DNA from 2 places in the Paenibacillus sp. FSL L8-0494 genome. Region 2 is predicted to be linked to the other one. Evidence: riboswitches for the same ligand, from Rfam matches in the RefSeq annotation. Region 2 holds a riboswitch; the other holds the start of a gene.
The links. Region 2 has a riboswitch for preQ1 ahead of queF (preQ(1) synthase). Riboswitches for the same ligand answer to the same signal wherever they lie in the genome.

Region 1: another riboswitch for preQ1. It lies ahead of NYE35_RS06430 (queuosine precursor transporter); the one in region 2 lies ahead of queF (preQ(1) synthase).

The regions. Positions count from the first base shown of each region.
Region 1 covers NZ_JBBOPQ010000001.1:1,429,270-1,444,690, forward strand. Annotated here, with positions in the region: gene cobT (nicotinate-nucleotide--dimethylbenzimidazole phosphoribosyltransferase) at 1-1,059, shown strand, start outside; gene cobU (bifunctional adenosylcobinamide kinase/adenosylcobinamide-phosphate guanylyltransferase) at 1,056-1,604, shown strand; gene cobS (adenosylcobinamide-GDP ribazoletransferase) at 1,601-2,416, shown strand; gene NYE35_RS06410 (YnfA family protein) at 2,571-2,897, shown strand; gene NYE35_RS06415 (IS3 family transposase) at 3,559-4,485, opposite strand; gene NYE35_RS06420 (transposase) at 4,434-4,751, opposite strand; gene NYE35_RS06425 (methyl-accepting chemotaxis protein) at 5,035-6,723, opposite strand; PreQ1 riboswitch class I at 7,091-7,136, shown strand; gene NYE35_RS06430 (queuosine precursor transporter) at 7,147-7,860, shown strand; gene NYE35_RS06435 (AMP-binding protein) at 8,139-9,620, shown strand; gene NYE35_RS06440 (thiolase family protein) at 9,617-10,768, shown strand; gene NYE35_RS06445 (FAS1-like dehydratase domain-containing protein) at 10,765-11,166, shown strand; gene NYE35_RS06450 (MaoC family dehydratase) at 11,141-11,482, shown strand; gene NYE35_RS06455 (SDR family NAD(P)-dependent oxidoreductase) at 11,485-12,306, shown strand; gene NYE35_RS06460 (energy-coupling factor transporter ATPase) at 12,307-13,107, shown strand; gene NYE35_RS06465 (ATP-binding cassette domain-containing protein) at 13,092-13,949, shown strand; gene NYE35_RS06470 (energy-coupling factor transporter transmembrane component T family protein) at 13,942-14,745, shown strand; gene NYE35_RS06475 (NAD(P)H-dependent flavin oxidoreductase) at 14,752-15,421, shown strand, end outside.
Region 2 covers NZ_JBBOPQ010000001.1:3,789,160-3,804,580, forward strand. Annotated here, with positions in the region: gene NYE35_RS17220 (cache domain-containing sensor histidine kinase) at 1-135, opposite strand, end outside; gene NYE35_RS17225 (response regulator) at 132-1,742, opposite strand; gene NYE35_RS17230 (ABC transporter substrate-binding protein) at 1,823-2,803, opposite strand; gene NYE35_RS17235 (ABC transporter permease) at 2,864-3,856, opposite strand; gene NYE35_RS17240 (sugar ABC transporter ATP-binding protein) at 3,889-5,388, opposite strand; gene NYE35_RS17245 (class I SAM-dependent methyltransferase) at 5,612-6,457, opposite strand; gene NYE35_RS17250 (DMT family transporter) at 6,490-7,404, opposite strand; gene NYE35_RS17255 (zinc-dependent alcohol dehydrogenase) at 7,547-8,683, opposite strand; gene NYE35_RS17260 (VanW family protein) at 8,765-9,583, opposite strand; gene NYE35_RS17265 (cysteine hydrolase family protein) at 9,584-10,105, opposite strand; gene queE (7-carboxy-7-deazaguanine synthase QueE) at 10,241-10,963, opposite strand; gene NYE35_RS17275 (6-pyruvoyl trahydropterin synthase family protein) at 10,956-11,438, opposite strand; gene queC (7-cyano-7-deazaguanine synthase QueC) at 11,438-12,100, opposite strand; gene queF (preQ(1) synthase) at 12,130-12,603, opposite strand; PreQ1 riboswitch class I at 12,767-12,810, opposite strand; gene NYE35_RS17290 (hypothetical protein) at 13,130-13,465, shown strand; gene murB (UDP-N-acetylmuramate dehydrogenase) at 13,529-14,440, opposite strand; gene NYE35_RS17300 (ABC transporter ATP-binding protein) at 14,593-15,393, opposite strand.

The sequences.
Region 1 (15,421 bases), 2.4 Mb from region 2:
CTTTCAGATATTCAAGACGTAATTAAACAAATCATTCCGGCTGATGATCAGTCCATCCTCAAGGCGGAGCATCGGCTGAACATTCTGACCAAACCTCCGGGCAGTTTGGGACAATTGGAACCTCTAGCTGTTAAGCTCGCTGGAATTTCGGGTACGGAGCAGCCTAGTTTCACCAAACGAACAGTTGTTGTGATGGCTGCTGATCATGGGGTGTGCTGCGAAGGGGTGAGCGCATTTCCACAGGAAGTCACGCTGCAGATGGCCCATAACTTTCTCAGCGGTGGAGCGGCTGTAAATGTATTGGCACGTCAAGCTGGGGCAGAGGTACAGTTTGTTGATGTTGGCATAAACGGCGATCTTAGTCATGTCGATCTGATTGATCGTAAAGTGCGCCGGGGAACGGATAACATGGCTGTGGGACCTGCGATGAGTCGTGAGGATGCCATGAATGCTCTTCTTGTTGGGATAAGAGTTGCGCAGGAAGCGGTTAAGAACGGAACGGAGATTTTTATAACAGGCGAAATGGGCATTGGGAATACTACGGCTAGTGCTGCCATTCTATGTGCTCTCAAAGGAATAGCCCCTGAAGTAGCTGTGGGACGAGGAACGGGAATTGATGATGAACGTTTACTACATAAAATTGCAGTGGTGGAACGCGCCTTAAAGGTAAATCAACCGAATTCAGCAGATCCGTTGGATGTATTATCTAAAGTTGGCGGACTGGAAATCGCTGGCTTGGCGGGACTGATTCTTGGTGCGGCTGCTAATCGGACACCTATCATTTTGGATGGTTTTATTTCGGGGGCGGCAGCGCTTGTGGCAAAAGCCCTTGCACCTGAATCCATCGCTTATATGATAGCCTCTCATGTATCAGGAGAACGGGGTCATAAGCTAATGCTGGAGCAGCTTGGACTTGAACCGCTGCTTAATCTCGGTCTGCGATTGGGTGAGGGAACAGGGGGAGTATTATGCCTTCATTTAATCGAGGCGATCTGCCGCATTTTGAGCGAAATGGCAACCTTTGAAAGTGCAGGCATCTCTGGAGCTGGTCAACGATGAGCATTCTTGTAACGGGAGGCGCACGTAGCGGTAAAAGTGGTTTTGCAGAAAAATTGATGCATTCACTGGCAGATCAGGCCTTCTATGTAGCAACCGGACAGGCTTTTGACGACGAAATGAAGGAACGGATTGCTCTGCATCAGCATCAACGAATGGAAAGTGGTTACGCTTGGGAGACGCTTGAGGAACCGTATGATTTACCAGATCTGCTAAAGCGATTATCGGGTGAAAAAGCGGTGCTCGTAGATTGTTTAACCTTATGGTTATCCAATGCATTATTGGCCGTGGAAGGTTTTGAAAATAGGCAAGAGCTTGTTGAGAGTGAGATAGCAAGACTTGAAGACAGTGTGCGTTCTTTTCAAGGGACGCTTATTCTGGTCACTAATGAGGTTGGCGACGGGATTGTTCCGGAGTATGCGCTTGGCCGATTGTATCGTGATCTGGCGGGACGAATGAACGCCCTGATCGCTCGGCAATGCGAACAGGTCTTTCTAGTAACTGTTGGAATTCCGATTGAGCTTAAGAGCAGGGAGTATCGTTTATGAGGGAGCGCAGGGATGCGGCCGTAGCTGCCTTTCAGTTCTTATCCCGATTTCCTGTAAAAGGTGATCCGGGATTCTCTCCTGAACTGCTGCGCCGCAGTGTAATCTTCTATCCCATGGTAGGCGCAGCAATTGGGCTGTGTGTAGCTGCTGGAGCAGCCCTGACGGGATTGCTTTTACCTGCTTGGCCAGCTGCTGTGCTCACTCTGATTCTGTGGGTAGGCCTCACTGGCGGGTTGCATCTTGATGGCTGGATGGACAGCGCAGATGGTCTGCTCAGCTATCGGCCACGGGAGCGGGCCCTGGAGATTATGAAGGACAGCCGTGTGGGTGCGATGGGCGTACTCGCCTGCGTGCTGCTCCTGCTGTTTAAAGCTTCTTTGCTGGCAGCTCTAATCGAAGGCTACGCCTACTACGAGCTGCCGCTGCTCTTGGTACCAGCGGTCTGGAGCCGCTGGTATATGGTGCGGGCAATGGTGCGTTATCCCATTGCCCGTGGAGACGAGGGGCTGGCCGCGAACTTCGCCGGCCTAGCTTCCTCGCATGAGCGGCGCGCGCTGGCAGTCGCCGCGCTGCTCTCGCTGGCCGCCGCCGCTGCGCCACTGGCGCTCGGCGCTGGCTTAGCCGCGTGGCCGCTGCATCTGGCGGCAGCTCTGCTGCTGCCGGTCGCGGCCTTGGCCTGCGGCACCGCAGCTGCGCGGCGGATCAGCAGCCGGCTCGGCGGGCTCACCGGCGACGTGTACGGCGCGCTGAACGAGCTGCTGGAGGTTGTGCTTCTGCTAGTGTTATTGCTGCTCCAGCACAATTTAATGTAAGCTCTACGGATGAACCTTGAGTAATTTGCTGTAGGTAGCTCTACGGGTGAACCTTGAGTAATTTGCTGTAGGTAGCCCCACGGATGAACCTTGAGTACAATTTGTTATGAGTAACCTTTGCGTTTTTAGGAGATTGACAGGGAAGAGGGATGACATGTTATTTGCCATTCTGCTATTTATAATTGCTGGCCTTGCTGAGATCGGTGGCGGATATTTAGTGTGGTTATGGTTGAGAGAATCAAGGCCACTTTGGTACGGCTTAGTGGGGTCCTTGATTCTGATAGCGTATGGGATTATCCCTACGTTGCAGAAATTCCCTTCCTTCGGCAGAGTGTATGCGGCTTACGGCGGGGTGTTTATCGTGCTCGCGGTCTTATGGGGATGGCTTGTAGACAAGAAGACACCAGACGTATATGACTGGGTCGGAGCAGGTATTTGTGTGATCGGTGTATCGGTCATCCTCTGGGCACCGCGACACTAAGTTGAGTGATGTTTGCTTAGCCATAAAAGCTGAATGAAAGCTGAGTAACCTAGTTTTTACTGAGTGAGTAACTTGGCTTCGGACTCAGGGGACCTTATTTGCGAAAAAAGGGTTATTTTGGAGCGTTTTCGGACACCAGAGGCGCTATTTGAACAAAAAAGGCTGAGTCAGGGTTGATTATGAGGCCATAGCGTCTCTCGAGTCCGAAAAAGCCTCCAAATGGTAGTTTTTCGAGTAATAGCGGCATCTGAGTCCGCAAGCCAGCAGCAAATAGCGTGCTGAGGTCTAAGTGAGAGCTTCGCGCAAGCTAGTGCATGTAGCTGATTCTATTGCAGTAGGTAGCATCCACGGAGGAACTTAGAGTAATTTGCATTAGGTAGCATCCACGGAGGAACTTTGAGTAATTTGCTGTAGGTAGCATCCACAGATGAACTTTAAGTAATTCGCTGTGAGTAACTTGGCTCCGGACTCAGGAGACCTTATTTGCGAAAAAAGGGTTATTTTGGAGCGTTTTTGGACACCAGAGGCGCTATTTGAACAAAATAGGCTGAGTCTGGGTTGATTATGAGGCAATAACGTCTCTCGAGTCCGAAAAAGCCTCCAAATGGCAGTTTTTCGTGTAATAGCGGCATCTGTGGACCTCTGTCAAGAAAGTGGACACTCACGCAACAGACATTCTAGTCAATTGCTCAGCAAAACGAACTGGAGAAAGATACCCCAGCGCGCCATGCATTCGCTTGCGGTTATAATAAAACTCAATATATTGAAAAAGTGTCTGGTAGGCTTGCTCCTTAGTTTTGAATCGTGGATTACAATAAATGAGCTCCTTTTTCAAAATGCTGTGCCACGACTCGATACAGGCGTTATCATAACAGTTACCTCTGCGGCTCATGCTGGACTCCATGCCATACGCTTTCAACTGCTGCCTGTATTCATGAGAAGTATATTGAGAACCTCTATCGGAGTGATGTAATAGACCCTTTTCCGGTTGTTTAGCTTCGTAAGCATCTTGTAAGGCGCCCGAAATTAAGCTAGTTTCCATATGGTTCTCCAAGCGCCACCCCACGATTTCGCGCGTGCAAAGGTCCATTACACTAGCCAGGTACAAGCGCCCTCCCCGGCAAGGAATGTACGTAATGTCGGTAACCCATACTGAATTGGGTTTGAGTATTTTAAATTGCTGGTTCAGCGTATTCGGGGCAATCGGATGGTCATGATTGGAGTCAGTGGTCTGTACGCGATACGTTTTGGAGACAATGGAGCGAAGCTTCATATGTCGCATGTACACACTCACCGTGCGTTCGGTAACGGTATGACCTTCTTGATGTAACAGGCGGGTGATCTTCGGACTCCCATACCGCTTTTGATGGTCTGCAAAATGATACTGAATTCGCTTCATTATCGCAGCCTTACGAAGCATATGCGTACTGTTTTTTTCTGTCCGCCACTTGTAGTACCCGCTCCGTGACACATGTAGGGTCATGCACATCTTCTCCAAGAGAAACTCGGAGCGATGTTTTTCAATAAACTGGAATCTCAGTTCCTTGGTTTGCTGAAGATGTGCACTGCTTTTTTTACGATCGCTAATTCCTCTTCCACATCGGCAATCTTGTTATCTTTTTCTTGAAGTTGACGGCTCATTTCTTTCAACTGTGCCTCGAGTTCCCGTACTCGATCCACGCTAGCTGCCGGTTCATTCTTTAGTTCTCGATACTGGCTCATCCATTGATGCAGGGTACTTTTTGGGATGTTGAGCTCTTCCGCCAAGTCGCCCACTGTCTTTGTTTGCTCTTGAATGAACTGCACTGTCTGTTTTTTAAATTCTTCGTTGTACCGTTGTCGATGTTCTCCCATGTGAACACACCTCCGTGGACTCATTATCGCCAGTCTGTTAACTACTGTCCACTTTTTATTCTAGCTTCACTGAGTCCGCAAGCCAGCAGCAAATGGCGTGATGAGTCTAAGCGAGAGCTTCGCGCAAGCCTAGCGCATGCACCCTGAGTCTAAGCGAGAGCTCCGCGCAAGCCTAGCGCATGCAGCCGAGTCTAAACGAGACCTCAGCAAGCGCTAGCGAGCCATAAACTAAAAACCCCCCTTCAACACTTTCGTGTGAACGGGGGTTTTTAGTTTACAAGCGTTAAATCTTAAATTGCTGCACAGCTTCTTGGAGTTTCTTGGCTTGCTCATACAGATGTTTTACGGTTTCTGCATGGCCTTCCAGTTCGACACGCTGCCGCTCTGAGTTAGCAGCGAGTGTGTCCGCACTTTCTTGCGATCTTGATGTAATTTGTGCAGTTTCTTCGACGGAAGCACTGACTTCTTCTGTACTTGCCGAGATTTGCTGTGTAGCCGCAGATACGGATTGGATGCTGTGATTGATGCTTTGGATAAGGATCAAGAGGTGATTAAAGGCATCACCTGCTTCTGCTACCTTGCCGACTCCAGAGGCAACCTCAGAATTCACGTGGTTCATCTCGGTAACGGAGCGGCTCATATCTTCTTGAAGCCCAAGTAGGAAGTCACGGATCTGTTCGTTTGCGTTACGGGATTGTTCAGACAGCTTGCGTACTTCTCCCGCAACAACAGCAAAGCCGCGTCCATGCTCTCCTGCACGTGCAGCTTCGATTGAAGCATTCAGCGACAGCATTTGGATCTGTTTCGTAATTTCAGTAATGCTGTGAACGACTTCTCCGATCATTACTGAACGCTCATTCATGATTTGTAATTGATCCAGCGACTGTAGGGAAGCACGTTCAACCTGGCGCATTTGCAGCACGGCACTTTGGGCAATTTCATTACCGCCACTTGCTTCAGCGGAAGCCTCACTGATTTGCTCCGTGACTTCATTCGCTGCTGAGGCAATACTTTGAATGCCTAAATTGATTTCTTCCATTGCTCTCGAGTTATCTGATGCACTGCTAGCGATAGTCGTACTACCTTTGCCGATTTCTACTACCGATGAGCTGGAGTGATCCGCCATATCATTGAGAATCTCAACACGTTCTTTTAAAGAGTTGGAATCTGCAACGACAGTATTTGAGGTTACCAGTACATGTCCGATCATTTCTTTCAGGCGTTGGGTCATCGCTTGGAAGCTTACGGACAACTGTGCAACTTCGTCATTTCCTTTAACTGATAATTCTTCGGTGAAATCTCCCTCTGCGAGCCGGGCACTATAAGCTGCCAGTTTTGAGATTGGACGTGTTATACGCACACTCATAAACCATGCACCAGTTAGACCGATGATCAACGTCAGAAGTGTGATTCCGGCACTTGTCCATAGAATACTGTCTGTTTTTTCTTGAATGAAGCTTACGTCACTGCTTACACCGATAACCATCGTACTTCCGGGAATACCGATATAAGCTGTTTTATGTATACCATGTGCGTCGCTATATGTATCGCTTAGTCCAGTTTTTCCTTTAGAGGCTTGTTGCATTGCAGAGGATACGGTGACACTTTCTGCCCGTTGCAATTTTGCATCGTGATCTGCGGATAGAATCTCAGCTTCTTTCCCTTTCAGATTGACCAGAAAAATGGTTTCCACTCCATGTTGTTTCCTCTTTTCCTGAAAATAGAACTCGAGATTGGTGGCAGACTGATCGTTCTTATTTAGGGTTTGCTGGGCGTGCATTACGTTGAGATTCTTATATACGTCCTGAGCAGCGGCAGTAAGGATTTTGTTAATCTGTGGCATAACATAGCTGTTGAAGATATTGATGGAGATAAAGTAGAAGCTGGTGCTTAACAAAAGAGACGTGAGCAACAGAACAACAAATAATAAACGCGTGAATTTGCGACTGATCGAATGCTTGATACGAAACATATCGTTCTCTCCTTTTTTTATGGACGGTGAGGTCATTTCTTTTTTTGGTCTTCACTAGATACTCCATGCCAACTGCTGGAAATTGGCGACCCGAGATATATTCCATAGTTATGTCATATTTCTACTAAATGGATCGGGAATAAGGTGTTTGATACTATTCTATAGAATTAACCTCTGGATGAATAGTGAAAGTTTTGTCCTATAGAGCATTTTTTTCTGAAAAAAATGAATTATTGCTGACTATTTTAGATAATTGTCGAAAAAAAAGAACTGGAACTACCAATTTCATATAAAAATATTATTTTTATGGATTGTTTAGCGCTATTGTGATAGAGTATTAATGTTTTGTTCCAAAAATTTAATAATGTAAGCCGCGGTTCGTAACCATCCCGCGTAAACAAAACTAGGAGGAGTTTCAGTAATATGTTTAATTTGTTGTGGGGAGTTTTATTTGTTATTGTCAATTTTGCCTTTTTTCTACTCTGTTACCGCCTGTTCGGGAAAAGTGGAATGTATGCCTGGGTAGGTATTGCTACTGTAATTGCTAACATTCAGGTAGCTAAGACGATTGCTATGCCATTTGATATTGTGATGACACTCGGAAATACGATGTATGTCACTTTGTATATGACCAGCGATTTGCTTAATGAGAAGTACGGAAGAGCGGAAGCACGTAAAGCGGTCTGGTTTGGTTTCTTCACCTTGCTTATGACTACAGTCATTATGCAGATGGTACTAGTATTTAAGCCACAGGAGACCGATATCGCTCAGTCTTCTTTGGAGACGATTTTTGGGCTGATGCCTCGACTAGCTGTGGGTAGTCTTACTGCTTACTTCATTAGTCAGTTCCTAGATGTTCGGTTGTACTCTTGGATTCGTAAATATTACAGCACCTCAAGTCAGCTGTGGATTCGTTCCAACGGCAGTACGATGATTAGCTCCTTTGTGGATACACTTATCTTCTGCACCATTGCGTTTGCGGGCTTGTATGACTGGAATGTATGGCTTGAAATTTTGCTTACAACTTATCTAGCGAAGTTCTTACTAACCGCAGTAAGCACACCTATCTTATATATCGCCCGAACCTTTACTTTTGCTGAAGAGGGTACACCATCGACCGTTCAAAAGAAGGACTAAACAACAATACAGCCAGAGCGTACCGATCATAATCGATGCGTGCTGGCTATTTTTTTAGTTGTAAGATGGACTTAATAGTTACATGAAAATGTGTACATAAAAATAATATAAAGCTAAAATAAGCTATCATAGCAATTCTAGCGGGTTAGTCTAACAGGAGCGCCTGCGATGGCGCTTAACACATATACTTTAGTCTGGGCTGGACTTGCGGGGCAGTCCGATTGAAGAAAATGTATATAATTGGTAGTCACAGAAATTACGAACAGGTGTGATCAAGGATGAATCTAGTAGTTCCTATACTGCGTCATGCAGCACAGCAGCCCGACAGCATTGCCTTAACCCATGACCAAGCAAGTCATACCTATACAACATTAGTAGAAACGATGCGGAGAATCGCGAATGGCTTACAGCAAAAGGGTCTGAGGCATGACAAAATCGCGATTTTGTCTACGAATCGTATTGAATTTGTTGAGGTTTTCTTGGGGGCGATTTATGCGGGCTGTGTTCCCATTCCCTTAGATCCCAAATGGAGTGCTAATGAACTGCAGGTTATTATAGAGCAGTGCCAGCCGACAATGATTTTTGCCGAGCCGGAAGCCGCAAAGAATCTGGTTTTCAAGGATCAAGTAATCCAAACATTGACCTTCTCAAATGAACGAACAGGTTCCTATGATCAGTGGCTGGCTGCCTTGAAGCCGGAGGCTGAGTTGGATGAGACGAATGAATTATTATTTATTGGCTTTACTTCAGGCACAACCGGATTGCCTAAAGGTTATATGCGTACCCATTTATCATGGTTAAAAAGCTTTGAGGTCTCGAATATAGCTTTTGAATTGGAAGCTATGAAGGATGTTTTGGCACCAGGTCCATTTGTGCATTCCCTATCCTTATTCGCCGTAATGCAGAGTCTATATTGTGGAGCAACCTTTCATATCACACAAAAATTTAGTGCCACGCAGGTGTTAGAGCTGTGCCGGCAAATTCCGGGCGTGGTGCTGTTCGTCGTACCAACAATGATCGAATCCATGATGTTGCAGGCTGTACCTGGGCAGATACAGATGGATGCGATTATTAGCTCAGGTGCAAAGTGGTCGGAGTTGTCCAAGAAAAGGGGCATGGAAGTGTTTGGTGGAGCGCGTCTTTATGAATCCTACGGTTCTTCAGAAGCGAGCTATATTAGTTATTTGGATGTTCTGACCGAGCATAATCCGACCTCTGTAGGCAAACCTTATCCCGGGGTGCAAATTTCCATTCGTGATGACCAGTTCCGGGAAGTCCCTCCTGGGGAGATTGGGCAGCTATATGTGCGTAGTGATATGATATTTTTAGGCTACCATCAATTGCCGAATGAGACAGCAGCAGCTTTTAGAGAGGGATGGCTTATTTTAGAAGACTATGTTTATCAGGACGAAGCTGGTTATTTATATATGGCGGGACGTTTGAAGAATAAAATCATATCCGGAGGCCTGAACGTTTATCCGGAAGAAATAGAGAGGGTGCTGGAGTTTCTTCCGGAAATAGATGAAGTGATGGTGCTTGGCGTGCCTGACGATTACTGGGGAGAACAGCTGATAGCCCTCGTGAAGTGGAGCGGAGAACAGCACTTATCTGTCGACGAAATTAAGAATTATTGCCGCCAGTATTTAGCAAGCTACAAAGCGCCGAAGCAGCTGTTAACCCTGGATGAATTTATCTATACAAGCAGTGGCAAAATTGCCCGGCAAGCGATGAAAGACTATGTGAAAAGAGCGATGGTATGATAGAAGCAGTAATTGTCATGGCAAAACGTACACCGATTGGCAGAATGGGTGGCTTATTAAGTACACTTGAGCCGGAAGCATTACTGGCGCCGCTTATTCAGCATATTGTAGCCGAAACGAACTTGCCTAAAGAACTGATCGATGATGTCATTATTGGGAATGTTGTGGGCCCAGGAGGTAATATTGCCCGGGTAGCTGCGCTTGAAGCGGGGCTGCCTGTTTCGGTTCCGGGCGTCACCGTGGATCGTCAGTGCGGATCTGGGCTAGAGGCAATTAATATAGCAGCAAGACTGATTCAAAGCGGCGCTGGTGAGATTTATTTAGCGGGTGGTGTCGAAAGTACGAGCCGTGCTCCATGGAAAATGGCTAAACCACAGACGTTAATGGGGGTTCCACAGCTGTATACCCGTGCACATTTTACGCCTAGCTCTTACGGTGATCCGGATATGGGAATTGCTGCAGAGAATGTAGCTCGGAAATACGGGATTTCTCGAGAAGAGCAGGATCAATATGCCTTGAAAAGTCATCAAAAGGCGTTTCATGCTCAGCAAAGTGACCGGTTTCAGCAGGAGATAGTACCTCTTCCGGTAGAGGGGCAGTGGGTGAACACCGACGAATGTCCTCGGGCTAATACGAGTCTGGACAAGCTGCAAAAGCTGCCGCCAATTTTTGATGAAGAGGGTACCGTCACTGCTGGAAATGCCTGTCCTATTAATGATGGCGCAGCGCTTCTATTAATGATGTCTCGGGAGAAATGCCAGCAGCTTAAGCTGAAGCCTATTTTACGGGTCGTGGATGCGCAAGCTGCGGGTGTAGATCCGAACTATTTAGGTATGGGGCCTGTACCAGCTGTGCAAAAGGTGTTAAAACGCCAAAAGCTTACCGTTGCCGATTTAGATATCGTAGAGTTTAACGAGGCTTTTGCTTCACAAGTATTGGCTTCACTGAATGAGCTTCAAATTCCACAGGAAAAGGTCAATCTTGGCGGGGGGGCATTAGCAATAGGCCATCCATACGGAGCTTCCGGGGCTATTTTAATGACTCGGTTATGTGCTGAAATGCAAAATGCCCCTTACCAACGAGGGCTTGCTACTCTGGGAATCGGCGGCGGGATAGGTCTGGCAACACTCGTGGAGGTTATAGAATGAACAGTGTCCGACATCAGATCCATATGACTGCTGAATGGATTTCGGACTACGCACAGAGTATTGAAGCACCCTTGCAGACGATAAATGGAAAGCTGATCGCTCCTGCGACGATGCCTATTATTTTCTGGCAAGACTTCGATATTCCTTGGTTAATCATCGGTGAACCCTTGCTTCACGGCACTCAGAAATTTTCATATCAGGCTCCGATTACGGCGGGGATGATTTTGGATTGTGAATTAGCGTTAACGGGCGAGGTGCAAAAAGAAGGCAGACAGGGTAAACTGACTTTTTACACACATACGCTGGTTTGTAGGTGTGAGGGTGAGCTTATAGTCACCGCAGAAACGGTGTTAATTCGGGTAGGTGATGATCATGATAAAAAAGTGCATAACTGCTGAGGCTATCCGGCAATATGCAGCTGCTTCCCAAGATTTGGCGCCTATACATCTAGATGCAGAGGCCGCAGCTAAGGCTAGTTTGGAGCGACCCATCGCACATGGGATGTATCTTATGGGATTAGCTCAATCCTTGTATATTGCTGAGCACCCTACACAGTGGATCACTCAATATGATATGAAATTTCATAAGCCTATAGAGGTCGATAGTGTCGTGATTTTTGATTTTGCAGCTGACGACTGCTTTGTGAAAGTGATCCTTACAACAAAAGCTGGCGATGTTATTGCTGCGGGAGCTTTTGCAGTGAAAGAGGTGTAGTGATGAATAGAGTAGCCTTAATTACTGGTGCAACAAGAGGGATCGGACGTAGTATTGCCATGCAGCTTGGCAAGTCAGGTTATATAGTGGTTGTAAATGGTACGAAACAAGTCTTAATTGATGAGGTTGTGCGCGAGATCCGCCAGGCAGGCGGAGAGGCACTAGGGTACGCTGCTAATGTAGCCGATCCAGTCGCAGTCACTGCTATGGTAGGTGAGGTCATTGCCCGATACGGTCGTATCGAGGTATTGATAGCTAACGCGGGAATTGTGCAGGATCAGAAATGTCAGCGTATGACGGATGAACAGTGGAAGACTGTTCTGGATGTGCATTTAAATGGCACTTATTACTGCATTCAACGAGTATTACCACATATGCGTGAAACAGGTGGGGATATCCTGTTGATGACCTCTGCTGCTGGACTAGCAGGTTCCGTGGGTCAGGTGAATTACAGTGCAGCCAAGGCTGGAATACTGGGCATAATGTGGACGCTCGCAGCAGAGCTGAAACGTGACCAGATTAGGGTCAATGCGATTTCTCCAGCGGCGTTAACGGATATGACCAGACCTATAATTGACCATTTGAAGGAAAAACATGCCAGTCGTAATGAACCTTTGCCTGACTTTTGGAGAATAGGTGACCCGGAGGCTATTGCTTCCTTCGTGACTGCATTATTGAATGAGTCCGACGCGGATTTAACCGGTGAAATCTTTGCTGTGAATGGATCAAAAGTGACAAAATGGGAGAAGCCTGCACCTGCATTTTCCGAGAATAGCATTGAGGCATTTTTTGCTGCTTGGCACCGTCAAAAGGGGACTGAATAAATGCTTACCTTCGATCAAGTTTGTTTTTATTATAAAAAAGGACAACCTCTCCTGGAGGATATTAGCTTTACGATAGAAGCAGGGGAGTTTGTGGCGATAGTTGGCGCGAATGGTTCTGGCAAATCCACTATTGCAAAGCTCATGGACGGACTGCTGCTGCCACGAAAAGGGGCTGTACAATTTAAGAGCTTGGACACGGCAAAACCAACGGATCTTGCGGAGATCCATCAGCAAATCGGTTTTGTTTTTCAGAATCCAGAGGATCAGTTTATCACCACAACCGTTATGGATGAGGTGCTTTTTGGTTTGGAGAATATCCGTGTGCCGAGGGAGGAAATGCGCAGCCGATTGGATCATGCCTTGCAGGCCGTTCAAATGGAGGATTATCTGGAGGCTATGCCACATCAGTTATCTGGAGGTCAAAAGCAACGTGTCGCTATCGCAGCTATATTGGCGATGCGCCCGCAAGTCATTATTTTTGACGAGGCTACCTCAATGCTTGATCCTCAGGGAAGACAGCAGGTTCTTTCCATCATGCAAGAGCTGCATCGTCAAGGCCTGACCCTTATTCATATCACCCACCATATGGAGGAAGTGCTTGCAGCAGAACGCGTATTACTCCTGCACCAAGGACGACTTGAGTTTGACGGCGATCCACTGACTTTTTTTGAAACCATGCCTGTTGCGGACTATCAATTACATCTGCCCTTCGCAGTGCGTGTACATACATTGCTCCATTCAGCAGCACCGCTAACAGCCGATTGGAAGGGGATAATTCGATCACAATGGTCTACCAATTAAAAAATCTAAGTGTGAACTATGCCGATCATGTGGCTTTGCACAATATAAACTGCACTATTCCTGAGGGCAAATGGATTTCTATTATCGGTCCAACAGGCGCAGGAAAGTCTACCTTTGTCAAAGTGCTGAAGGGCTTGATTCCCACCGTAAAAGGAGACTATTGGATTAATCAGCAGCCTGCCAGCAGAGATGCCAAAGGGCGCTTAAAGGTTGTCCCTGAGTTGGGTTTCGTTTTTCAATATCCTGAGCATCAGCTATTCGAAACAACGGTGTATAAGGAGCTTGCTTTTGCTCTGAATCAACAGGGCGCTTCACGTCAGCAAATTACAGAGGCGATTGAAACGATTTTGCCACAAGTGGGTTTGCCTGAGGGAATTCTCCCCTTAAATCCATTCCAGTTAAGCGGTGGTGAAAAGCGCCGTGTAGCTATTGCCTCTGTACTGATGACAAATCCGAAGCTGCTGATTTTGGATGAACCGACAGCGGGTCTCGATCCTGCTAGCCAAGTGTCTTTGCTGAAGCTACTAAAGGAATGGCAGCAACAAGACAATCACACGATCCTCTTCGTTTCGCATCAGATGGATGATGTTGCCGAATACTCGGATGAGGTCATTGTTTTTCATGAAGGTCAGTTAAAAGGGCATCATGATATCAGAACATTGTTTCTGGAAAAGGAAGAATTACTGCTGGAACTTGGACTATCCTTGCCTGAACCCGTACAGCTCTTGAAGCTAATGGAGGAATTATCTGACCAGAAGATTGAAGTTGCCAGCTGTAAAGAGCAGGATATCCTCGAAGCGATTTTGCCGATTTGGCATTCGAGGGGGCAAGGGCATGGCTGATTCCGTATTAGTCGGTCAATATGTGGAGACACATTCGATTTTTCATCGTTTAGATCCTCGTACAAAGCTTGTAAGTATCGTGATACTCATGCTTAGCTTTATGATGCTTGGAACGGGGATTAGTTATGTTGTTGCAACCTTTTTTGTACTGGGAATGTTGTTACTGTCGAAAGTTCCTGTGCATTTTTTTTGGCGAGGGCTGCGGCCGGTATTATTTATTTTATTGTTTACTTTTGTTTACAATGCCGTGTTCACCAAAGGGACGGTTCTCTGGTCATGGTTTTTTATCGAGGTGACTGAAGAGGGACTGCGAACAGGATTACGTTTTGTATGGCGTATTATATTGCTCATCTTGTTAGCCTCAGTTCTAACCTTAACTACTAAGCCGCTGGACTTAGCTTATGGTCTGGAAAAGCTGCTTGCCCCTCTATCCAAATTGGGGGTACCCGTAGAACAGTTCTCTTTAATGATAGTGATTGCGATCCGTTTTATCCCTACCCTCAAGGAGGAGCTTGATCGTATCCTTCTCGCACAAAAGGCTAGAGGTTATGATCTTACAGTATTGTCACTGCCTAAACGGATATACGCGTACATTCCGATCATTATTCCTCTGCTCTTCACAACGATTCAACGTGCTGAACAGCTGAGCTATGCAATTGATGCGCGTGCTTATGGTAATGGTAAAGGAAGGACTTCTTTTAAAAGACTGCAATTTCAGCAGATAGATTATCTGGCAGGGGGAGTTGCCCTTTTATTTGCCGTGATTCTGCTTTGCTTAAAGATAGGAAAGGTGTAGATGAAGATGAAATGGAACACCCGTATTACGGAGTTATTGCACATAGAATATCCTATTATTCAAGGAGGACTTGCTTATTTAGGTTATGCATACCTCGCGGCTGCGGTTTCAAATAGCGGTGGACTGGGTCAGGTCACAGCAATGAGTCTTCCGGATGCTGAGGCCTTACGTGCAGAAATACGGCGGGTACGAACACTAACAGACAAGCCATTTGGTGTTAATTTTGCTATCGGCATGCATGGGATTGGTTATGAAGACCGGGTGCAGGTCGCCATCGACGAGCAGGTTCCCGTGGTGAGCCTCACTGGAGGGAATCCAGCCCCTATACTGGAAATGTTACTGCCCACCGATATTAAAACGCTCGTGCTCGTCTCCTCACGCAGACAAGCCCAAAAGGCCGAACAATTAGGCGCTTCTGCAGTTATTGTTGTTGGGCAAGAGGGCGGGGGTCACTTAGGGCGTGACGATGTTGGAACCATGGTGCTCGTTCCTCAAGTGGTCGATGCGGTTAATATCCCTGTGATTGCTTCAGGAGGGATCGGAGATGGCCGTGGATGGATGGCTGCTCATGCGCTTGGGGCTGAGGGAATCGAAATGGGCACTCGTTTCGTTGCTACAGTGGAATGTGTGCACGCGGCATTTTCTTATAAAAAAGCTTTAGTAGAAAGCTCAGAGT
Region 2 (15,421 bases):
GCCCTTGACCGCGGCTGAGGACAGGCGATAGGAAGTATAACTCAGGACAATAGTTGTGCAGAGGATAAGAAGTGAAAAGGAGACAGCAATATTAGTATGAATACTTCGGCTGCGGAAAAAGCGCTGTGATCTCATAGAGAGAGATTCTCCTTCTGCCGGTGTCGATATTCCTTCGGTGTGCTTCCTACATTACGTTTGAAAATAACACTAAAATACTGTGGATCAGCATAACCAACTCTGGCAGCGATATCATATGTCTTCAACTGTGTGACCGTAAGGAGTTCTTTTGCTTTTTCCAAACGGAGTCGAGTCAGATATTCTATAAATGTTTCTCCGGTATGCTGTTTAAAAGTTGCACTGAAATAACTGATGCTCATAAAAATATGGCTACACAGCTCATTGAGTGAAAAGCTGTCATTACAATAATTCTCGCGAATATAAGCTTCTGCGGCTTGCATCTGAGAAGTCCGAACCGTTGTTCTCTGTTCCGATAGTTTAAGTATCAGCTCATGGCAAGTCCTCTCCAGATAATTTCTAGCTTCATCTAAAGTCTTAAGCGCAGCAACCTCTGCAAACATATTATGCGAAACAACTACTGTATTTGGGAAGCCGATGTCGACCACATAATTCATCAAAGAAACCAGCAGCTGATAGATGCTGCTACGGCAGCCTTCTATAGAGGAGGTATTACTTTTAAGCTCCTGAAACCACTTCAATAGAATTTCCGATACAGCAGAAGCTTTACCTGTCTTTAAAGCGGATATGAATTGCTTTTCCCATGAGGTGAAATGCGCCTGATCCAATCCCTTGCCAAACTCAAGATCCTGTATGGAGATAACTTTATCTATGCCTAAAAGGTAACGATATTCTATGGAGGAGACCGCTTCTTGGAAGGATAGTGGAATTTGTTGCAAAGTATTATATTTTCTACCGATGCCTATGGTTGATGACAGCTTTAAATATTTATTTAAGCTACTCTGGACTTGCTCTGCAAGAAGCTGCGTTGCTACTTCTAACGTCTCTGAACTGCCGGATCTTATCGCAGCGATTTTTCCATCTCTCGTCTGGAATACCACTCCGTCTTGCTCTTTCTCAAGCTGCTCCTGAACAATGTTAAAGGCTCCGAAACGCAGTAGCTCTGCATCAAAAGCTAGGTCCTGGCTTCGTTTCTCAAGTTCTATATCTATAACGAGCGCAAGGTACACTTGACCCTGTAACTGAATATGAAAATAACTCAATTTATTCTCGATTTCTTCGCTTTTCATTCGAGTAGTTACCAGCTGCTCCAAGAATCGTTCCCGCAGCAATGGAAGACTCTGATTAAGTTGCATACGAAGCTTAACTAAATTCGCTTTTTGTAGATGCTCTTCATCTAAATCCTGCTTCATCTTACTTAGAAATCCAGCAAACTCACGTGCATTAATCGGTTTTAATAAGTACTCAGTCACCTTCAGTGTTATGGCCTGCTTCGCATATTCGAAGTCTTCATATCCAGTGACGATAATGACCTTCATATCCCGGTACCTATCCATCACAGCTTTGGCCAATCCCAGTCCATCCATAAAAGGCATACAAATATCAGTAATAATTACGTCAGGCCGATGCTGCTCGATCGCTTCCAGCGCATCTCTGCCATTATCGAAATCACCAACCAGCTCAAACCCATATTTACTCCATGTAATCTTCTGTTTGATCCCTTCGCGAACCTCATCTTCATCATCAACCAGAATTATCTTATACATCCAACACCTCCACAACTTTAAACTTATCAGCATAAGCATAATAGAGGCCGCCTGCGTGAGGCAACCTCTATTATTAAACTCTATTCGTATAGTAGAGGTTTGATCTCATCGGAATCCATATTGTTTTTATCATACCAGTGGAACCCCGTGTCGATGTTCTTTTCAACCGCTTCCCCTTTAATCGCTTGCACAGCTGCCTTCACAGCTTGATAGCCAATACCAATGGGGTCTTGTGTAACAGCGCCAGCCACAACACCACTGCGGATAGCATCCATCAACTGCTTGCCAGAGTCAAAGCCGACGACTACGATCTTACCATTCATTTGCAATTCATTTACTGCATTAGCCACACCTACAGCAGAACCTTCGTTAGAGCCATAGATTCCTTTCAGATCCGGATTTGCCTGCATCATCGCTTTCGCAAGGTCTGTGGACTTTAACTGATCTCCACCCCCATATTGCGGCTCTAACACTTGAATATCCGGATATTTTGCTTTCATTTGTTCCAAGAAGCCATCGCGACGCTGTTGCCCTGTGCTGCTCGTTTGGTCATGTATGACAAGGCCCACTTTACCTTTCTTGCCAATCAGTTCAGCCATTTTATCTGCGGCCAAAGCAGCTGCTGCTTTATTGTTAGTCGCTGCTGTTGCTACAGGGATATCACTGTCTACACCAGAGTCGAAGCCGATGATCGGAATCTTATTTTCCTTTGCCTTTTCTAGATAAGGAATCGCAGCCTTGCTGTCTAGTGCGGCTAGCGCAATTGCTGCTGGCTTCTTGTCGAGAGCTGTTTGCAGCATCTCAATTTGTTTATCCACCTGACTCTCATTTTCTGGACCTTCGAAGGTAATCTCAACATCAAACTCCTTAGCAGCTTTCTCCGCTCCTTGCTTTACCGCTTGCCAGAATTGATGCTGGAACCCTTTTGATATGACTGGAATGTATAGTTTGTCTGAACCGGATGCACTCTTGTTACTATCATTGTTGTTACATGCACTCAGCAAAGTAGTGACTAACAATAGACTGGCAAGCATGATAAACCCTCTACGACGCAGTTTCATTTGAATCTTCCCCCTCGTCATTTGCTTTGTATATCACTCCGGATGGAGATCATACCAAGTTTATTGCTTACGGCGGCGTAGAATATCAGCGTAAACCGCAATGATGATTACAACACCGACAATAACCGTCCGCCATTCCTGAGCCACGGACATAATCTGCAAGCCATTCGTCAGCACACTCATAATCAGTGCGCCAATAATCGTGCCTAGAATAGAACCTACACCTCCACTTAAGGAAGTTCCGCCAATGACCACTGCCGCAATAGCCTCTAGTTCATAGCCAGTGCCTAGTGATGGCTGAGCTGAATTCAGACGTGAGGCCATCAGGATACCTGCGATTCCGCTAAAGATTCCTGTAATGGAATAGATAATAATCTTCCATTTGACTGTGTTCACACCTGATAAGCGAGTGGCTTCTTCATTACTGCCAAGCGCGAAGTTGTAACGCCCAATAATCGTCTTAGACAAGATTATGCTTGCGATCATACCGAGTAATAAGAAGATAACGATGGTGTTGGGTATACCGGGGATCATTTTACCCATGGCGATCTTGGCAAAGATCGGATCATCGTTGAAATAAATGGGTTTGGCTCCTGTGATGACAAGCGACAAGCCTTTGGTGACCATCATAATCGCCAGAGTGGCGATGAAGGGTGGGATGTTCATCTTCGCCACCATCAAACCGCTGATGAAGCCGCACAATGCTCCAGCCAGAATCCCACCTACAATACCTAGCGGGACGGGCAAACCCCAGAAGGTAATAATGACTCCAACCATAACAGATGAGAATGTCATTACAGTACCCAGAGCAAGGTCGATGCCGCCCGTAATAATAACAAAGGTAGCTCCAAGCGCTAATACCCCAATTACAGCTGTAGAAACTAGAATTCCGACAAGATTTGAGAACTGAAAAAAGTTGCTGGAAGATAAAGAGAATACGATGACCAATATGATCAGACTGGCAAATGCCAATAATTTTTGTTTGAATCCGGATTGCCCTCCCGTTTGCTTCATACCCGCTGGCTGACTAATCTCTTTATCCGCGATCTTCATAGCCCTGACACCTCCGGTTAACTCTTGAACAGTTATGAACGTTTGGTCGCATATTTCATAATCGCCTCCTGCGATGCTTCTTCTGCGGGGAGTTCTCCTGTTATACGCCCTTCACACATAATGATAATCCGGTGGCTCATTCTTAGAATCTCAGGAAGATCTGAAGAAATGATAATGATCGCCTTCCCTTGACTCGCAAGCTGATCCAGCAGCTTATAAATTTCACTTTTCGCGCCTACATCAATACCTCGTGTAGGCTCATCGAAGATGAGTACATCACAGTCTCTAGTCAACCACTTGCCGATGACCACTTTCTGCTGATTACCTCCGGACAGAAACTTAACCTTTTGACCTACACTTGGAGTTTTGGTGGCTAGCGCTTCAACATGCTGCTCCGCTGAGCTTCGCATCTCCCGCTCCTTCATCCAGCCAAATGAATTACGGAATTTATAAAAGGAGGCAATCGCATTATTCATGCTGATATCCATATCCACAAGCAGTCCGAAACGTTTACGGTCTTCGGACAAATACCCAATACCATGCTGTACCGCTTGATGTGGCTGACGTATACGAACCGATTTTCCATGGAGCATAATTTCACCCTCATCGATGGGATCGGCACCAAATACGGCACGAACAACCTCGGTACGTCCAGCTCCCATTAAACCAGCGAAGCCCAAAATCTCACCTTTATACAGATGAAAGCTAATATCCTTGAACGCATGCCCTCTAGAAAGCTTCCGAACTTCTAAGACAACTTGCTGAGTCTGTTTCGCAATCGTTGGTTTCGACGTTTGATATAATTCACGTCCAACCATCATGCTGATGATCTGATCAATCGTTATTGAATCGGTACGAACGGTATCAACATAACAACCATCGCGCATAACTGTAATGCGGTCTGTAATTCGCTTCAATTCATCCATGCGGTGAGAGATATAAATAATTCCCACACCTTTATCTCGTAGCTGCTCAATCATTCGAAATAACTCGTTAATTTCTGTATCTGTTAACGCGGCGGTTGGTTCATCCATGATCAATACCTCGGCTTGGAAAGACAAGGCTTTAGCGATTTCAACCATTTGCTGATTAGCAACGGTCAGGTCTGATACCAAAACTCTGGGATCCAGCTTCAGATTCATTTGATCAAACAGTACCTGAACTTTTCGGTTCATCTCCACATCATCAACGAACCATTTCAGACCTTTTCGCGGCTCTCGTCCAATGTAAATGTTCTGGGCGACCGTAAGATGAGGCATTAAATTCAATTCCTGATGGATGATACTAATTCCAAGCTCCTGTGCTTCACGGGTATTAACAATCTCCACTTCATTTCCCTTGTACCACATTTGACCAGTATCCTTGGAATAGACACCTGTCGCAATCTTCATAAGGGTAGACTTGCCAGCGCCATTTTCTCCTACTAACGCATGAACTTCCCCACGCTTCAGCTCAAATTGACATTCATTCAAAGCATGAACACCTGGGAAAAACTTGTTGATTCCCTCCATACGAAGCAACACTTCGTTCATTTTGATATCCACCTCAAATTCTTTGAGAATGCATTAACCCTTAAAGTAATCGCTTTCAATCCGGAATGTAAAATCATTGTATTCCCTATAAGTTGCCATTGTAATGGAATAATCTCCGTAAAAAAGTTTAAAATTTTATGTTTTACACAAAAAAAACTGAACCGAGAGCACCTCAGTTCAGCACAAATGTTATACCCTAAAAATCACATGTCTGCGAACCCTCCTACAGGCTTGCGCCATTTCCAGCCACCAATGTGAAGGTCTTAGGAATTCCCTTATCATACACGTCGGAAGATAGATTAGGTTCTTCTACTAATTGGCGGATCACTAGTCCGCTATTAGCTGCTGCGGTTACAATTTCTCCGAGTGTCCAGCGGCGCCAATACACAACACTATGCTCTTGTTCACCTGCTGGTTTACCTGTGGAAGGCAAATACTTGGAATAGGATACCTTTTTCTCTTCCAATGATGAGTCAAAATAATCTCCGTTTACTTTGTGTTTGCGTACCTTCGCAGTAGATCCCTTCGAGGAAATAAGCTTGGTCGTTACCGGATGAAAATCGCGGAGTACAAATACGCCTCCAGGAGAAAGCAATCGGCGAGCTGTTTCCATGAATAGTGTAAGGTTGGTAAAGTAATGAACAATTCCTAACTCCGCGAAGACGATGTCATATGAACCATCAAGGACGTCTTCTGGCAGCTTAAGAATATCTGAGACGATATAGGTTAGTGGTACCCCTGCTTCTTGGGCAAGATCAGCCGCATATCGCGCATTGGCTTCCGAGAAGTCAGCAACCGTTACTTCCGCACCTAGTAATGAGAGTGCCACGGCCTTCATTCCGTTTGAGCCCATTAAATTCATCATTTTCTTCCCCTTCACCTCTCCAAAAAAAGAAAGGAGCGGGTAAAGCTTTGCACTTGGTTCCTTTATTAATTTTGCAGCTGCTTCTGACGGTGTACCAAACCGAGTTACCCAAGCGGTATAAGTATCTTCGTTCCATAGTTCTTCGCTTGTTGGCACAGCGTTTTTTTCTGCCTGATTATTTGAATATTGATTCTGCTCTTCCATCCATTGCTACCCCTTTATGTGTAAAATATCTGTTATGAAGCATTCTGAATGGCATCAGCCATCCGGATAGTTTTCCTTCTTCCCGCGTACAAATATACTGCGAGTCCAATCATAACGAGCAGCCCACCTGCCCATTGTAAGGTTGTTAGCTGTTCACCCAAGAGTAAATACGCTAAGATACTGGCACCCACTGGTTCTCCTAAAATGTTCATTGAAACCGTAGTCGCAGATACATATTGTAGTAACCAATTAAACAAAATATGGCCAAACACCGTTGGCACCACTGCTAACAATACAAAGATTCCCCATTCCTTGGCCGGATAATTAAAAAAGGAAATCCCCATGAACAGATTGTATACGGCGAACACGCCAGCGGCTGACAAGAAGACAATCAAGCTATATAAATAAGAGGGCATGCGCACCACTAGCTTTTGACCGATCAGCATATGTACAGCTACCGCGACAGTGCCTCCGACCGATAATAGATCACCTTTAAGATTATCTGCAGAGATTCCAATATCACCCCAGCCGATAAACACGACACCGCCAATTGCAATGCCAAGCCCTAGAATAGCAGACAGAGCTGTCTTTTCCTTATACAAAAAATAAACACCCAGCATAATAAATACAGGCTCCAGCGCCATGATCATTGTTGAACTAGCTACCGAAGTATACTTTAATGATCCCATCCATAGCAAAAAATGCAGCGCAAGCATTGCGCCTGAAAGGATGAGCATTAGCCAGTCTTTTTTACTTAGAGCAAAAGCAGCTCCACTATAGGGTCTTGCAAAAGGCAGCATCAGCAGTGAGGTAAATAATAATCTGTACATGCCTTGTATAGATGCAGGTGCATCAGACCATTTAATAAAAATGGCGGAAAAAGAGATGGCCACAATCCCTATCAACATTAATAGTGGAATCGGAAGTGGCGGTTTTTTAAGTTTCACATGTTACGCGTCCTTTCAATATCTTAAGTCACTTATGTTAATTTAACGCAGACCGTGAAAAAATGCATCTTTTTTCATAAGATTTCACTAAAAAAAGCACAAGCAATGTCATTTCTGACGAAAGCTCATGCTTCTTAAAAGGCTAGGGCTTCAGAACAACCTTGATGCAATCTTCTTTTTTCTCACTAAAAACGTCATAGCCATGCTCCGCTTTACTAATTGGCAGGCGATGCGTAATGATATCTGTAGGATCAAATTTATTTTCTTTAATCATCTTATACAGCAACGGCATATAGTGAATCACCGGCGCTTGTCCCATCTTTAATGTGATGTTTCGTTCAAATAGCTGACCCAGCGGGAACATATTGTAATTAAGTCCATAGACCCCTACAAGCTGGATGGTTCCGAATTTACGTACGATATCCGCGGCCATTCTGAATGCACTGAGCGAGCCCCCTTGCAGCTTCAGAACCGTTTCCACTTTCTCCAAGGCAGATATTTTGGCATCTAGACCCACACAGTCAATAACCACATCTGCGCCCCCATGAGTGATCTCCTTCAAATGAGCCCCAATGTCCTTGATCTCTTCGAAGTTATAAACTTCAACATTATTGGTCAACTTCGCATGTTGCAATCGGTAGCCGATATGGTCAACAGCAATGACTCTAGAGGCTCCTTTGATCCAGGCAAACTTTTGAGTTAGCAGTCCCACGGGCCCGCAGCCGAGAACAATGACCGTATCTCCCGGCTTCACTCCCCCGCTTTCTACTCCCCACCAAGCAGTAGGCACAATATCAGATAAGAAAAGAATTTTCTCATCTTCCATTTCTGCATCCTCCGGAACTACAAAAGGCCCAAAATTACCATATGGTACCCGCAGCAATTCAGCTTGTCCGCCAGCAAAACCGCCATAAGTATCGGAATAACCAAGATAACCGCCTGTGTCCTTGGCGTCATTAGCATTGTCGCATTGGCTCTCCATCTCATGCTGGCAGAAAAAACACTGCCCACAGGCGACATTAAAGGGGATGATGACTCGGTCACCTTTTTTGACTCTAGTTACGTCAGGTCCCACTTCCTCAACAATCCCCATCGGCTCATGACCAATAACATAATCATCATGCATACCTGGAATTTCTCCGTTATAAATGTGCAGATCCGAGCCACAAATCGCCGTAGTGGTAATCCGAACAAGAATGTCATCTTTTTTCTCAAGCTTCGGATCAGCTACTTCTTTAACTTCCACTTTTTTCTTCCCTTGGTAGGTTAGTGCTTTCATGCTGTTAATCCGCTCCTTTGGAGATGGTCTAGAGATATAACGATCATACCTTTCTATGTTATATCCCTAAGCCCTAACCTCTTATCCATGAAGAAGCGGAGAATACATCATCAGTGCGTAATTATCAGTTACAGCTTCATCTCCAATTAGATCTCCAGATCGGGTATATACTTTTCGACTGATCTTATTACTGCGTATATATCCGCCCCAAGGCTCTAGACTAATCCTATGATCACTTTCGTATACTTCATAATCATAAAGCGCCTGCTCATTGCATCTCCATTCCCCGTGTAAATGGCTATCGTCCAGCCAGAGCTTTAGTTGATACGTTTGAGCGGTGTTATTTTTCAATTGAAGATCCAAATAGTTATAAGAACAGGTCGCCCCGCTTCCAAAAGGTTGTGTACGTTGTTCATCTGGAAATACATCATAGCTGTGACGATGCCGTTCCATAACGGTAAGTGGTGTGTGCAGTGCCATCCAATAGATCAGATTAGACAACTGGCATAAGCCTCCTCCAACCCCGGAATGAAAACCACCATAATGCAGCACCATACCCTCCAGATACCCTTTTCGTTTAGTGGGCTTACCAATACTTCTCCAGTAGGAAAAAGTCTCCCCCGGCTGCACAACAAGTCCATCCAGCTTCGCAATTGCCAGCCGTAAGTTAGTAATTTTATTGTATTGAAGCAGCATATCTACATTCCGAAGACTTCTTAATAACGGGGTAGCATGAGTCATAGCTGCATAAGATAATGTTTCATCCGTACGCTGCTTCGCTATTTTGCTTCGTCCAGTGTACCATTTCAAATATCTTTTCCAAATAAAATATCGTTTGCCAGCAAACAATCTAAGGCGAGAACGCTGAATAGGCTTCATGGCAGCCTGGGGTGTATTCATCTAGAACTGAACCTCGCTTTCAGCTCGTAACTGGGCGAATCTACCTCCAATTATCGCATTATGATGCTTAACGATCTCCCTACTACTCAGAACCCCATTATCAAAGGTGCTATGAGCATCTGAAACCAGTACACTTTTATATCCCATGCTGTATGCGCGTCTTATTGTCGTATCCAGACAGAATTCACTTTGCATCCCACAGATCACCAGATTCGTGATCCCGAGCTTTTGGAGTTCATCTTGCAATTCCGTTCGGTGAAAAGCATCCCAAGTAGGCTTCTCAACGATAACTTCGCCTTCCTGCGGTGTGATGCGGTGACTGATCTGCCAAGTGGGTGTACCTTTTGTGTACTCCTCATCTTCGGTATGTTGAATATACACAATAGGAGTACCTGCTAATCGAGCTTTTTGCTGAAGGGAGACAATCCTGTCCATCACACCCTCTTCATCGTACAGCTTTAGTTCATAGGAGAACATGGCTTCTTGAACATCGATAATTAATAATGCTGTTGATTGTTCCAAATGAATAACCTCCAAGAGCTTTTTTCAAAATCATACCAGAAACTGGGACAGACTATCTACCTACTAGAAGTTACAAATGTTAAAAATAAAAACCGAGCATCTGTAAGCAGATACCCGGACGATTTCATCAATCTTTTATTTGCCACGCTTATTATGCCAGATCAATGCATGCAGCTGTGGAAGTACACGAACCTTGTTCATATCCGAATCCACGATTACTTTATTAAACAACCACTCCAGCCTTCCCAGAAGTCGAGCAGAAATGTTGCCCTCTTCCGTGACATCATCATTACCAGGCTGCAGAAAGAGCTGCACATTCGGATATCGCTGGTGAACGTTTTTCGCATAATCAAAATCCTTATCATCAAACACTACGACCTTCAAGCTATGCGTAGAACGACCCAGTTTCTCCATCTTACTCATGATGTTATCTAGCATTTCCCAATTCGTTGTCATTCCTGAGCTTGGAGGTTTAGGACTGATTGTCAGCACATCCACGTCATTGAACCAATCCTGCCATTTACTCCCCTGAGTTTCTATCGCTGCTTTTATTCCACGCTCATGAAGCAGGTTGATGAAGGTACCCATTCCTTCACCAATCAAGGCAGGATTACCGCCTGAAATCGTAACACAGTCGAAATTATCTCCAGCTAACGCCAATAATTCATTTATGATTTCTTCTGCTTCCATCATGCGAACCTTATTCTTAGCCGTACCATCCCAAGTAAAAGCGGAGTCACACCAGCCGCAGCGATAATCGCAGCCATAGGTGCGGACAAACATCGTCTTCACTCCAATTACCGCACCTTCGCCTTGAATAGTTGGACCGAACATTTCAGTTACAGGAATCTTACTCACAGTCACAGCCTCCATACAAACGGTAGGATGGCCCTTCATCCGGAACATCTTCAGCCAGCACCTCTGCCCAAGAGGTTGGAGTCTCCCATAGCTTTACCGAGTATAAAGGCAATCCTGCTTGCTTAAGCTTGTAGGCAATATATGAAGACATATTCTCCACTGTGGTGCGGAAAGACAATAAGGCTACTTTGGAGCCCGTATTCGTTAACGTCTCTAACACAGGTTCATTTCCCATAGCAAGAAAAGCGTGATCTAAACGATCTACAAGGCTTTGTTGTACTGTCATTTTGATATCGCTGAAATCAATGACGAAGCCTTCATCCGAGTGGCCTTCCGCGGCCATAGGTTTGCCCTTAAGCACTACTTCGAGCTTATAAGTATGTCCGTGCAGATTGCTGCATTTCCCTTTGTGTCCCACTAACTGGTGTGCCGCATCGAACGTAAATATTTTGCAGACTGAAACCTCGTTAAGCATTAAGAGCCGGCCTCCATTCTCTCCGCCTCATATTGCTCAAGACCACGCTGACGCAATAGACAGGCTGGACAAGTACCGCAGCCACTGCCAATAATACCGTTGTAACAGGTCAGTGTGTGTTCGCGAACATAATCAAAATACCCCAGTTGATCTGCCATTTTCCACGTTTCTTTTTTATCCAGCCACATTAGGGGAGTGTGGATCGCAAACTCATAGTCCATAGATAAGTTCAGCGTAACATTCAATGATTTCACAAAAACATCACGGCAGTCCGGGTAACCGCTAAAGTCCGTTTGGCAAACCCCAGTGACGATATGGGAGTACCCCAGTTGTTTAGCTAATATTGCGGCAAAAGATAAAAACAACAGATTTCGTCCATCGACGAAAGTACTTGGAAGCTCATCCCCTTCCCCAGCCACGATATCAATATCCTGACGGGTAAGAGCATTGGGTGCCAGCTGATTAAGCAGCCCCAGATCAAGAATATGCTGTTTTACATTAAACTTAGCTGCTATCTCTGTTGCAACTTCGATTTCAGCCGCATGACGTTGATTATAGTTGAAGGTAACTACCTGCACTTCCTCATACTGCTGCAATGCCCAAACCAGGCAAGTGGTGCTATCTTGTCCGCCGCTGAATACGACGAGTGCTTTTTTGTTCATATGAATCTCTCCTTATCACAAGTTGGAATTTAGCGGTTGTCCACTTTTTCTGGATAGAGGTCGTGATTGATTAAGCGGTGTTCCGCCATCGCCTCATACTTCGTACCCGGTCTTCCATAGTTGCAATAAGGATCAATTGAAATGCCTCCGCGCGGAGTGAACTTGCCCCATACCTCAATGTAACGCGGATCCATCAATGAGATCAGATCATTCATAATAATGTTGACACAGTCCTCATGAAAGTCACCATGGTTGCGGAAGCTAAACAGATACAGCTTTAATGATTTGGATTCCACCATTTTTTGTTCAGGAATATACGAAATATACAGCGTGGCAAAATCCGGCTGACCCGTTACAGGACACAAGCTAGTGAACTCAGGGCAGTTGAATTTAACAAAATAATCACGTCCGGGATGTTTGTTATCAAACACCTCCAGAATGTCTGGATCATAACCAAACTTGTACTGTGTTCCCTGATTACCAAGCAAAGTAACTTCTTGCATTTCCTCTTTCAATCTTCCTTCTGACACGACAAAAAACCCCTCTCTTTTCCTTCGGCCTTGGCCGGTAATGGAAAGAAGAACGAGATTTCGAAAACTTGGCTCCACTAAGAAGAAACGGAAGCAACGTCCGGATAAAGGACAGCAACCGCTTGTACTGTTTAATATATTCTTAGTTTTTTATAGAGGGAGTTCGCGAACCTCTCCTGCACAACTTTAGTGCAGACTTCTTCTTAAAGCATAAAGCATATTGCGTCTTGAACTATACCATGGGTAGCCCGCTCCTGACAAGTTCTACTCTTTACTGTTACCTTATACAGATCAGCAAATAACTCCAGATTAACGTGGATAGACCTGCGTATGTAGAGATTAGGAAGCTCAAAACCAATGCCAATTTGATTTTGGATTTCTTTTTAATGACATGAAATATTCATATGATTAATTAAGATGCGGCAAAAAAAAGGATTCAAATCCTAAGAAAAGGGTAACTTATTCATAATAATCTTCGAGCTAAGGGTGGGAGCATTTTATGGAACAAAGTATACAGCAGCTTATGGATTGGCTTAACAATCATTTGAATGAAACAATCGCTATTGAAAAGAAAGAACTTCGTGATTTGGATAAAGTTCATTTCAATTTAGAGTCCGTAGATTTCCGGAGTGCAGACGATGTTATTGATGAATATCTTGGAAGTGCACTGATATTAAGAGGTTTCGGCAGCACACTTAACGCCGATGGTGAACTGGTATCCCTGCCACAATCCACTTATGATTTAGCTGTTGAAGGTCTTCAAATCGTAGACTTAGCCGACCGCAAGGCAGAAATAACTACGGACAGAGCTAATTACACCCTTTCAGTAGATTAAACGAACATGATTATGATAAGCAAAAAGAGCCCACAGCGATTGCGGGCTCTTTTTGCTTATCATTTATTCTTCTCCAATGATCTCCACTTCAGTTTCCAGCTCTACACCGAATTTATCCTTCACAGTCGCTCTTACATGGTGGATTAGCCCGATGTAATCACTGGCTGTTGCATTATCTGCATTCACAATAAATCCCGCATGCTTCTTGGATACCTCAGCACCGCCGATTCTTGTACCCTGTAAGCCGCTCTCTTGAATTAACTGACCTGCAAAACGTCCTGGAGGCCGCTTAAATACACTCCCACAGGATGGATACTCAAGCGGTTGTTTCGATTCACGTAAATAAGTTAGTTCATCCATTTTTGCCTTGATCGTTAAAACATCACCGGAAGTCATAACAAATTTGGCCTCAAGTACAATGTACTCACCGCTTGCGAACACGCTTTTTCTGTAACCCCATTGCAGCTCATCTCCTTGCAGAGTTACCAATTGCCCGTTCTTATTTATAGCTAGTGCACTATGCAGGACATCTTTGATCTCACCGCCATAAGCACCTGCGTTCATATAGAGCGCTCCACCAACTGTTCCTGGAATGCCACAGGCGAACTCAAGACCCGTAAGCTCCTTACCAAGCGCATATCTGGAAACATCAATTATTTTGGCACCACATTGCGCATATAAGAGATTGTCGCGAATCCCCATTTCGGTCAGTCCTGCCGTTTGCAGAACGATCCCACGTACACCTCCATCACGGATAATCACATTGGAGCCATTCCCAAGTACCGTAAGGGTTATCCCATTTTGTTCTGCATATGTAACGATCTTTTGAATTTCATCATAAGTAGCTGGTGCAGCCAAAATATCAGCTTTGCCGCCCATTTTAGTGTACACGTGATCTTTTAAATTCTCATGACTTTTCACTATTCCTGCAGTCATTAGCTGCTCTAGGTCATCTTGAATTTTGTCAATATTCATGTTTTCATGCTCCTTTAACCATGTATAAATGATGGTCCTTGATCTATTTTAAAGAGTTATTATGAAATTGTAGGCAACCACAACTGTAACAACGAACAGGCTCCCTTGTCAATGACGGGAGCCTGTTCGTTGTATGATTTTAGATGATAAAATTACACAGCTTTATAGGCAGCAAGCTCGTAAGGAAGACACAGTGGCACACCCGTACGTGGATCCGGAACGATATCCGCTTCAATTCCAAACACTTCCCGCAATACATCTGGTGTCATAACCTCAGTAGGTGAGCCTTCGCTAACCACAGTACCGGACTTAATCGCTACCATATGCTGCGCATAACGAGTAGCATGATTCAAATCATGCACGACCATGATGATGGTACGACCTTCTTCCTCATTCAGCTTTTGCAATAGCTGAAGAACTTCGAGCTGATGCGCCATATCTAGGAAGGTTGTAGGCTCGTCAAGGAATAAAATATCTGTTTCTTGAGCTAACGCCATAGCGATCCATGCGCGTTGACGTTGTCCACCTGAGAGACGGTCAATAGGGCGATCATGAAAAGATTCCATGCCCGTAACAGAGATGGCGTTGGAGATGATGTTGCGATCCTCAGCGGTCATCGTGCCAAATCCCTTTTGATGAGGGAAACGACCGTAGCTGACCAGCTCAGATACCGTCAGACCGTCAGGAGCCGTTGGGTTCTGCGGTAGAATCGCTAGCTGCCTAGCAACCTCTTTAGTTGAAAAGTTATGGATCGATTTGCCGTCCAGCATTACGGTGCCACTCTTCGGCTTCATAATCCGGGCCATCGTTTTGAGGATTGTAGATTTACCGGAGCCGTTAGCACCTACTAGTGCAGTGATTTTTCCCGTAGGGATAGACAAGTTCAATCCTTTAACTATAGTAGCCTCTGCATACCCAATACTTAATTCTTCTGTATTCAAACGTTCTGACATGATCTACAACTCCCTTAAAAGTTTTATG